One region of the Pantoea sp. X-Soil-MYKO-1289 genome, then DNA from elsewhere that is predicted to be linked to it. Evidence: predicted binding sites of a transcription regulator. Region 1 holds the regulator's gene; each other region holds the start of a gene.

What was found. Region 1 encodes LexA, which represses DNA repair genes until DNA is damaged. Its sites were predicted from a motif close to TNCTGTATGTACATACAGNA; they were not measured.
Region 2: dinB (DNA polymerase IV) is a predicted target of LexA. The motif match lies at 1,720-1,739, and genes of this name have one in related genera.
Region 3: sulA (SOS-induced cell division inhibitor SulA) is a predicted target of LexA. The motif match lies at 1,577-1,596, and genes of this name have one in related genera.

What each region holds. Positions count from the first base shown of each region.
Region 1 covers NZ_AP036004.1:3,734,217-3,737,599, reverse strand. The annotation lists gene plsB (glycerol-3-phosphate 1-O-acyltransferase PlsB) at 1-878, opposite strand, end outside; gene AC6I7Z_RS17810 (diacylglycerol kinase) at 1,007-1,375, shown strand; gene lexA (transcriptional repressor LexA) at 1,482-2,096, shown strand; gene dinF (MATE family efflux transporter DinF) at 2,227-3,383, shown strand, end outside.
Region 2 covers NZ_AP036004.1:907,901-911,283, reverse strand. The annotation lists gene AC6I7Z_RS04340 (NADP(H)-dependent aldo-keto reductase) at 1-369, shown strand, start outside; gene dinB (DNA polymerase IV) at 631-1,683, opposite strand; gene dpaA (peptidoglycan meso-diaminopimelic acid protein amidase) at 1,972-2,718, shown strand; gene AC6I7Z_RS04325 (class II glutamine amidotransferase) at 2,689-3,383, opposite strand, start outside.
Region 3 covers NZ_AP036004.1:1,532,275-1,535,657, reverse strand. The annotation lists gene yccS (YccS family putative transporter) at 1-805, shown strand, start outside; gene AC6I7Z_RS07270 (TfoX/Sxy family DNA transformation protein) at 802-1,407, opposite strand; gene sulA (SOS-induced cell division inhibitor SulA) at 1,617-2,108, shown strand; gene ompA (porin OmpA) at 2,463-3,383, shown strand, end outside.

The DNA.
Region 1 (3,383 bases):
TGGCGCACGCGTTCGCCGCCGTTGACGTTGATGCCCTGATAGAGACGGCTCCACAGCCAGCCCATCACGCGATCGGTAACGCGGATCGCCTCATAGGAGAAGTCGGCGGCGATCTCCTCCATCATTTCGACGGCGTTCTGCTGCGCCTTCTCATGGGAAAGCTTTTTACTGCGCGCCTCTTCTTCCACCGCTTTTTCAATCGCCTTGGACTGCAGCAGCTTGTTGAAGAGATCCTGACGCGCCGGCAGACGCGGGCCGACCGCGGCTAAACGCTGGCGCGCGAAATGAATGCGCGCCACGCGCGCCAGTTTCTGCGCGATCGATTTGTCGGTGCCATGCTGCGTCGCCATCCAGCGCAGCGAAACGGTGGGGGAAAAGCGCACAAAGCTGTCGCGGCCGTGCCAGATAATAGCGAAGAACTTTTCAACCCCGTTAAGCTCGCGCAGGTGTGGCGCATCGTCGCCCTGAACCTCGCGGCCAGGCGCGCGCCCGAACATCACCGATACCGGCAGCATCTGGATATCGAGCTGAGGATTGCTGCGGTGCAGATCGAGGTACTCGTGGAAAATCTTCACCGATTCCGTATTCGGCCCGAAATGGGGGAATACGCGCGGACCGTCGTGGATAAACACGTGGCGCGGCAGCAGCGCGCCGTCGATTTCCAGCGGCGACAGCGGATCGGGCAAATTATGCTTCAGACACTGCTGGCGCAGCGTCAGCAAATCCGCCTTGGAATCGTATGGCAGCACGTACATAATCGGCCGCGTCGGATCGAGTCCATGTTCGGAAACGGGATCGCCCGGAATAGCCTTCGTTTTTACCAGAATAGAAAGTGGTAAATTCAACAATTTATAATAAAGTTTACGCCAACCTGACATAGACAACATGAAGCCTCTTGTTAGCAAAGCGCCGCAAGCATATCAGAAAGTGCTGCGAAGATCTGTGGTGGTGCCAAACGCACCTGGCCCAGACATTGACGTCAAACAACTAAAAGGGTTCCCTCGCAATGGCAAGTAATACCACCGGTTTACTCAGGATTGTAAAAGCGGCAGGCTACTCGTGGCAGGGGCTGCGCGCCGCCTGGCAGCATGAAGCCGCGTTTCGTCAGGAAGCTACGGCCGCCATCGTCGCGATCGTCATCGCCTGCTGGCTGGATGTCGACACCGTGGCGCGCATCCTGATGATCGGATCGGTGGTGCTGGTGATCATCGTCGAGATCCTCAACAGCGCGATTGAAGCGGTGGTCGACCGCATCGGCCAGGAGCGTCATCCGCTGGCGGGGCGGGCGAAAGATATGGGATCCGCCGCCGTCTTGCTCACTATCATACTGGCGCTGTTTGTCTGGGTCGCGCTGCTCTGGACCCATTTGCGATAGCCTTTCCAGAATTACCCAAATGGCTGTTATTTCCCTGGGTTTTGGTTTTCATTTCGCCAATACCTGTATATACTCACAGCGACTGTATAAACAACCAGGGGGCGGGATGAAAGCATTAACCACCAGGCAGCAACAGGTTTATGACCTGATTCGCGACCATATCAACCAGACGGGCATGCCGCCAACGCGTGCGGAGATCGCCTCGCAGCTGGGGTTCCGTTCCCCCAACGCCGCCGAAGAACACCTCAAAGCGCTGGCGCGTAAAGGCGTTATCGAGATCGTTTCCGGCGCATCACGCGGCATTCGCCTGCTGATGGAAGAGGAAGAGTCCAACGGACTGCCGTTAATCGGCCGCGTCGCCGCCGGCGAGCCGCTGCTGGCGCAGGAACACATTGAAACGCACTACAAAGTCGATCCCGACCTGTTCAAGCCCTCTGCTGACTTCCTGCTGCGCGTCGCCGGTATGTCGATGAAAGATATCGGCATTATGGATGGCGATCTGCTGGCTGTGCATAAAACGCAGGATGTACGTAACGGTCAGGTCGTCGTGGCGCGCATTGATGACGAAGTCACGGTAAAGCGCTGGAAAAAGCAGGGCACCGTGGTTCATCTGCTGCCGGAAAACAACGACTTCGAGCCGATTATCGTCGACACCCGCACGCAGTCGCTGACCGTTGAAGGTCTGGCGGTAGGCGTGGTGCGCAACGGCGAGTGGCTCTGACCGCTGGCCTTCAGACGCCTGCATCCCTTCGTCAGGCGTCTGTACGCTAATCTTTTCACGCGTCTCCTGCGGCTAACGTCGCGCCGGGGCCGCCTCGCTTCTTTTAACGTTTTCAGGCATGGACCGGCTGATGCGTCTCTTCTCTGCTGACGACCGACAACTCTGGCGGCTGGCGCTGCCGATGATCCTCTCCAATATCACCGTGCCGCTGCTTGGCCTGGTGGACACTGCCGTTATCGGCCATCTCGACAGTCCGGTTTACCTTGGCGGCGTAGCGATTGGCGCGACCGCGACCAGCTTCGTCTTTATGCTTTTACTCTTTCTGCGCATGAGCACCACCGGCATTACCGCGCAGGCCTTTGGCGCGCGGGATACGCAGGCGCTGGCGCGCGCCCTGACGCAGCCGCTACTGATGGCGCTGCTTGCGGGCCTGCTGTTTATCCTGCTGCGCGAGCCGCTCAGCGCGCTGACAGGTCGGCTGGCGGGCGGCGATCCGCAGGTGCAGGAGCAGGCCGCGATCTTTATTAATATCCGCTGGCTCAGCGCGCCGGCGACGCTGGCGAATATGGTGATCCTCGGCTGGCTGCTGGGCGTGCAGTACGCCCGCGCGCCGGTCGTGCTGCTGGTGGTGGGCAACGCGGTCAATATTCTGCTCGATCTCTGGCTGGTGCTCGGGCTGAAGTGGGGCGTGGCAGGGGCGGCGAGCGCCACGGCGCTGGCGGAATATGTTACGCTGGCGGTCGGACTGGCGATGGTGTGGCGCGTACTGAAGCTACGCGGCATCTCGATAGCGATGTTGAAAGAGAGCTGGCGCGGCGATATCAGCCGCCTGCTGCGCCTCAATCGCGACATTATGCTGCGCTCGCTGCTGCTGCAGCTCTGCTTTGCCTCGCTGACGCTTATCGGCGCGCGACTGGGGTCGGAAATTGTCGCCGCTAATGCCGTGCTGCTGATGTTCATCACCTTTACCGCCTATGCGCTCGACGGCTTCGCCTACGCGGTGGAAGCCGTCTCCGGCGAGGCCTATGGCGCGCGCGACGGCAAACGACTGCTGTCGGTGTGGCGCGCCGCCTGCCGACAGGCGGGCATGGTCGCGCTCGCCTTTGCGCTTATTTACGCGGCGAGCGGCGACGCTATCGTGTCGATGCTGACCTCGCTGGAGTCGCTGCGGCAGCTGGTCGATCGCTATCTTATCTGGCAGATCGTTCTGCCGCTGGCGGGCGTATGGTGCTATCTGCTGGACGGCCTGTTTATCGGCGCGACGCGCGGACGCGAAATGCGCAACAG
Region 2 (3,383 bases), 2.8 Mb from region 1:
CATGAAGGAGTTGAGCTGCTGGCTTACTCCAGCCTCGCTTTCGGCACGCTGAGCGGCAAATATCTGAACGGCGCGAAACCGGCTGGCGCGCGCAACACGCTGTTCAGCCGCTTTACGCGCTACAGCGGCGAGCAGTCGCAGCTGGCGATTGCGGAATATGTGGCGCTGGCGCAGAAGCATCGCCTGGATCCGTCGCAGATGGCGCTGGCCTATGTGCGTCAGCAGCCGTTCGTCGCCAGCACCCTGCTGGGCGCAACGACGATGGAGCAGCTGAAGATCAATATCGACAGCTTCAACCTGACGCTGGACGCCGACGTGCTGGAAGGGATCGAGGCGATTCACCGCCGCTACACCTATCCGGCGCCTTAATTTTCACAGACCGCAAAATAGCTTAGCAAGCGGGTAGCCACGCCCGAAGAGCAAAGCGTCCCGCGCCAGGGACAAAAACGCCGGGAGCGTTTTTGAACAACGCAGCGCGTTGGCCCGAAACGGGCGCGCCTCAGGGATGAGGTGCGTATTGGCGCGGGCCGAGCGGTCAGGGATGACGAACAGCGACTTTGCGATCGGGCGAGGCTACCTGCGCTGGCACTGAAGAATCATGCCGCACTATCACTGTTTTTTTCCTGTTCGTTACAACCCCAGCAGCAGCTGCCGCTCAAGCTGTGGGTCCAGCAGCGTAACGTGCAATCCCACCAGCCGCACGCCGCGTCCGGCGCGGCGCTCATCCCAGGCTTTACGCGCCACCGCGATCAAATCCTCTTTGTTCAGCTCCGGCCAGATATGCTCCTGCGTCGTCAGCTGGAAATCGTTGAACTTGAGCTTCACCCCCTGCCGCGCGATTTGCCTGTCGGGCCGAACCTGCGTCAGGCGGCGCTCCAGCTCCGCATAGAGAAAATCGATAATCTCCAGGCAGGCTTCCCAGCTGTGAATATCTTCCGCCAGCGTGCGCTCGACGCCGACGGATTTGCGCTCGCGCTCCACTACCACGCCGCGCTCGTCGATGCCGTGGCTGCGCTCCCACAGCACGCGGCCAAACTTGCCGAAGCGCTTGAGCAGCTGCGCCACGTCCGCTTTCTGCACGTCGGCGCAGGTATGCAGTCCCATCTCCTCGAGCTTTTTCGTCGCCACCTTGCCGACGCCGGGGATCTTCGCCAGCGGCAGCGACAGCAGAAAATCCGGCATCTCCTGCGGCGTAATAACGTACTGCCCGTCGGGCTTGTTGAGATCGGAGGCGATTTTGGCGAGGAACTTAATCGGCGCGATGCCGGCCGAAGCGGTCAGCCCCGTCTCGCGCTGAATGGTGTCGCGGATCTCGCGCGCGATCAGCGTGGCGGAGCCGTGGCAGTGCGGGCTGTCGGTGACGTCGAGATAGGCCTCGTCCAGCGACAGCGGCTCGATCAGGGGCGTATAGCGCAGGAAAATGTCGCGGATCTGCTGCGACGCCTCTTTATAGGCGTCGAAGCGCCCCGGCAGCAGCTTCAGATGCGGACAGAGCTTCAGCGCCATGGCGGTGGGCATCGCGCTGCGTACGCCGAATTTGCGCGCCGGATAGTTGGCGGTGCTGATCACGCCGCGTCGTTCACGGCTGCCGCCAATGGCGATAGGGATATCGCGCAACGCCGGATTGTCGCGCATCTCCACCGCTGCATAGAAGCAGTCCATATCGACATGTATGATTTTCACGCTTGCCCGCCATCCGCTTTCCGTCACGCCTAATGATACTGTATAGATGTACAGATGCAAAAGCCTCGACGCGTCAGGCGCGCCTGAAAAGCGGATTTAACATCCGTCGCCACTAAAGTTTACAAATTTCTGGCCGTGATATCTCGAGGAAAACGCGAATTTACCCGGCGGCGTCTTGATAAAAAAACAGACAATGCTAATGTTGCGCTGCGGTAGCGGAGTTTTCCGATAATGCAAGTCTGAGACGCGTCTCGCGTCATCGTTCTCTTCACTCAAGGTATACACAGCATGGGCAAAATCGCACTTCTGTTTGCGATGATTTTGATGCCAGCCCTCAGCATGGCAATGACTCCCGAGCCGACGCAGCCAGTGTCGACGCCGGTGAGTAAAGAATTAAAGAAACAGCTACTCGGTACCCCGGTCTATCTGCAGATTTTCAAGGAAGAACGCACGCTGGAGCTTTATGGCAAAATCGGCAACGAATTTCGCCTGCTCGATACCTACCGCATCTGTAACTTTTCCGGCGGCCTCGGCCCGAAGCGCCGCGAAGGGGATTTTAAAAGTCCGGAAGGCTTTTACAGCGTCAGGCTCAACCAGCTTAAGCCCGACAGCCGTTTTTATCGCGCCATCAACGTCGGCTTTCCCAACCAGTACGATCGCGAGCATGCCTACACCGGCAACTATCTGATGATCCACGGCGACTGTAAGTCGATCGGCTGCTACGCCATGACCGACGCCTACATGGACGAGATTTTTACCTATGTGAACGCGGCGCTGCGTAACGGCCAGTCAGAGGTGAACATCAGCATCTTCCCGTTCCGCATGACCGACAGCAACATGCAGCGCCATCGCTACTCCACCTACGCCAGCTTCTGGCGTGAGCTGCAGCCCGGCTACGCTTACTTTGCGAAATACCATCAGCCGCCGACGGTCAACGTCGCCAGCGGCAGCTACGTGATGAATAGCGGCAGCCCGGCGATCGTCAATCCCGAAGCCGCCTCTAAATCATTCCTGGCGCTCTCCAAGGCAGAATAACGCCCACTCGCCTGGCACGATGCGGTGCCAGGTTTCATTTGCCGTCAGCGGCTGCGTCGCAATCACCGTCACCACGTCGTTGGCGGTGGTGTGCTGCTGGAAATCGATCTCCACATCCTGGTCGAGCAACTGCGCTTTGCCGAAGGGCGCGCGGCGCGTAATCCAGTAGAGATTGGTCGAGCAGAACGCCATCAGATAGCGCCCGTCCGACAGCAGCATATTGAACACCCCTTTCTGCCGCAGCTCTCCCGCCAGTTCCGCCACATAGCGAAACACCGCCGGCCAGTTGGCGGGCGTGCGCGGATAGCGCGTGGCCAGCTTGTGCAACAGCCAGCAGAAGGCCTTCTCGCTGTCGGTTTCGCCCACCGGACGGAAGTGGCCGGTTTCCAGCTGGCGATAGCCTTTTAGCTGGCCGTTATGCGCGTAGGTCCAGTTGCGTCCCCACAGCTCGCGGGTAAAGGGATGGGTATTTTCCAGCGAGACCGGCCCGCGGTTCGCCTGGCGAATATGCGCCACCACCGAATGGGACTTGATGGGATACTCCTGCACCAGCCGCGCGATGGGCGAGTTATAGCTTGGCAGCGGATCTTTAAAGGTGCGGCAACCCCGATCTTCATAAAAGGTGATGCCCCAGCCATCTTTATGCGGCCCGGTTCCACCGCCGC
Region 3 (3,383 bases), 2.2 Mb from region 1:
CGGCGGTACGCTGGCGGGCATCGCCATCGGCCTGCCGGTGCTCTGGCTGGTGCCTTCGACCGAAGGCCAGCTGGTGCTGATCGTGGTCAGCGGCGTGCTGTTTTTCGCCTTTCGTCAGGTGCAGTATGCGCAGGCGACGCTATTTATCACGCTGCTGGTGCTGCTCTGCTTCAATTTGCTGGGAGAGGGTTTCGAGGTGGCGCTGCCGCGTATCGTGGACACGCTGCTGGGATGCGCGCTCGCCTGGCTGGCGGTGGCGTTTATCTGGCCCGACTGGCGTTTTCGCCAGCTGCCCGCCGTGGCGGCGCGCACCCTGAATGCCAACTGCCGCTATCTGGATGCGATTATGGAGCAGTATCACCAGGGCAAAGACAACCGCCTTGCCTATCGTATCGCGCGCCGCGACGCCCACAACGCCGATGCGGAGCTGGCTTCGGTGGTCTCCAATATGAGCGGCGAGTCGCGAACGCAGCAGAAATACAAAGAGTCCGCTTTCCAGCTGCTCTGCCTTAATCACTCTTTCCTCAGCTATATCTCTGCGCTGGGCGCGCATCGCGATAAGCTGAACGACGGCGCGCTGCTGACGCTGCTCGACGATACGGTCTGCTATGTCGAAGATGTGCTGCAAACCGACGTGGTGAGCGACGCCGAAGCGGAAACGATGCAGAGCGCGCTGACGCAGCGCATCAGCGATATGGCTGCCAATCAAGAGACGCGCGCTCCGCTGGTGCTGCAGCAGCTCGGTTTACTGGTTGCCCTGCTGCCAGAGATCGCCCGACTGCGCCGGACGCTGGCGCAGCCTTAAAAGCCTTTTAAGGTCTCCTGATACCATTCATTCAGCTCCGCCCTGACCGTTTGCGGCAGGGCGGCTTCATGGCGCCCTTTTATCGCGCCTTCCAGCGCCAGCAACGTTTTAAAGCCGATATGCTGGTTGATCGCTCTGAGCCTGAGCCAGCACCGTTTTGATCCCAGCTCCCTCAGATGGCGCACGGTTGTCACGCCCGCCTCGAGCAGCAACAGCTCCATGCGCAGGCTAAGATTGGGCAGATCTTTTAGCCGCAGCGGCCGCTGCCTGGCCAGCGTCTCCTGTCGGGCGGTGCGCAGCGAAGCGGCGGAGAGCGACAGCAGACGATCGGTGTCGCTCCATAGCGCGTCGTCGACGCGATAGTAGTTAAGGCTCACCTCGGCGCCGCGCTTGCGAAACACCAGCGACTGCATCGGCTGTCGCGCCGCATATTCCCGCAGCGCTTCGCTGGCGCGCAGGTAGAGCGCGTCGTCGTTGACCAGAGCGAAAACCACTTTTTCCACCGCCAGCGCATAGCCGCCAAACTGAGTGCGCGACTCGATGTGGCCTAGCGCGGCCAGACGATTGCGGGACTGTTCTACAATAGGGTGCTGTTTTTTCATGACACGCTCTCCTTGTGTGCAATTAATAAAAAGCCATCACTATCAAACCGTTAGAGATATAGAAAAAATTAATTAAGGGTTCAATTAATTCTTTTATTCCAGCCCGACCTTCTCCTTTTTTTGCGAGCCGTTTTCCAAATTTGAGGTTGATCTTTGTCCAGGAAGTCATTACTGTATATCCATACAGTCCAATGCTGAGTGGTTAACTTATGCGCACCCAACACTTTAATAATGCAGGCTTCGCTCACCGTCACGTATCCGCGTCTAAACCGTCGCAGCACAGCGGCTGGATTACGGAACTGCGCTACAGCGAGCAGCCCGGCATGATGCAAATGTTGCTGCTGCCGTTACTGCAACAGCTGAGCCAGGAGTCTCGCTGGCAGCTGTGGCTGACGCCTGCGCACAAGCTCAATCGCGCCTGGCTGCAGCAGTCGGGCTTGCCGCTGGAAAAAAGTATGCACGTTGCGGATTCTGAGCGATGCACCTCTGTCGAGGCGATGATTAAAGCTTTGCGTACAGGGAATTACAGCGTGGTGCTGGCGTGGATACCTTACGATCTGGATGAGGAAGAGCGCCGCGAATTAGAACAGGCAGCGGCCGAAGGCAAAGCGCTGGGGTTAATTATGCGTCCAAATGGGACGAGCGAACCCACGCTGCGACCAAATAAAGGACTAAAAATTCAGTCGGATTTGTTTCATTAAGTAAAAATAGGATTTTTCTCGCGCCATTTACCTTTTTTGTTCCGGCTAAACCACTGATTCTTTTCCCTCCAGCTTTGACAATGGTTTAGCTGCATTTTGCCTTAAAGCGCGACGGCATGAAGGCCGGGCGAAATGTTAGAATATGTGTATAAAGCCCTGTTTTTTTGCAGCATCCCCTCACATCATACTTGTAACTTTCCAATCTCGTTGTAGACTTTACCTCGCCAGGGTGCTCAATAATCTCCGTTTTTTTAATCGGTAGAGTCATAAGCGAGCGTATTAACCCGGCGAAGGATTACAACCAAGAGCATCCCTTTTTGCTCATTGCCTATTTGGATGATAACGAGGCGCAAAATGAAAAAGACAGCTATCGCAATTGCAGTGGCACTGGCTGGCTTCGCTACCGTAGCGCAGGCCGCTCCGAAAGATGACACCTGGTATACCGGTGCTAAACTGGGCTGGTCTCAGTATCACGATACTGGTTACTACGGTAACGGTTATGGCAACAACAATGGCCCGACTCACGAATCTCAGCTTGGAGCTGGTGCATTCGTCGGTTACCAGGCTAACCCGTACCTGGGCTTCGAGCTGGGTTACGACTGGCTTGGCCGTATGCCGAACAAAGGCACCGTGAACAACGGCGCATTCAAAGCACAGGGCGTTCAGCTGGCTGCTAAACTGAGCTATCCGATCACCGACGATCTGGATGTCTACACCCGTCTGGGTGGTATGGTATGGCGCGCTGACGCAACTCAGAACAACGTTGTCAACGGCCGCATCAGCGACCACGACACCGGCGTTTCTCCGCTGGCAGCAGTGGGTGTTGAATACGCTCTGACTCAGAACTGGGCAACTCGTCTGGACTACCAGTGGGTTAACAACATCGGTGACGCACAGACCGTTGGCGCACGTCCTGACAACGGCATGCTGAGCGTAGGCGTTTCATACCGCTTCGGTCAGGATGAAGTAGCACCGGTTGTAGCACCGGCGCCGGCTCCGGCTCCAGTTGTTGAAACCAAGCGTTTCACCCTGAAGTCTGACGTGCTGTTCACCTTCAACAAATCTACCCTGAAGCCGGAAGGCCAGCAGGCTCTGGATCAGCTGTACAGCCAGCTGAGCTCAATGGATCCGAAAGACGGTTCAGTCGTCGTTCTGGGCTTCACTGACCGCATCGGCTCTGACCAGTACAACCAGAAACTGTCTGAGAAACGCGCTCAGTCAGTGGTTGACTACCTGGTATCTAAAGGTATCCCGTCTAACAAGATCTCTGCACGT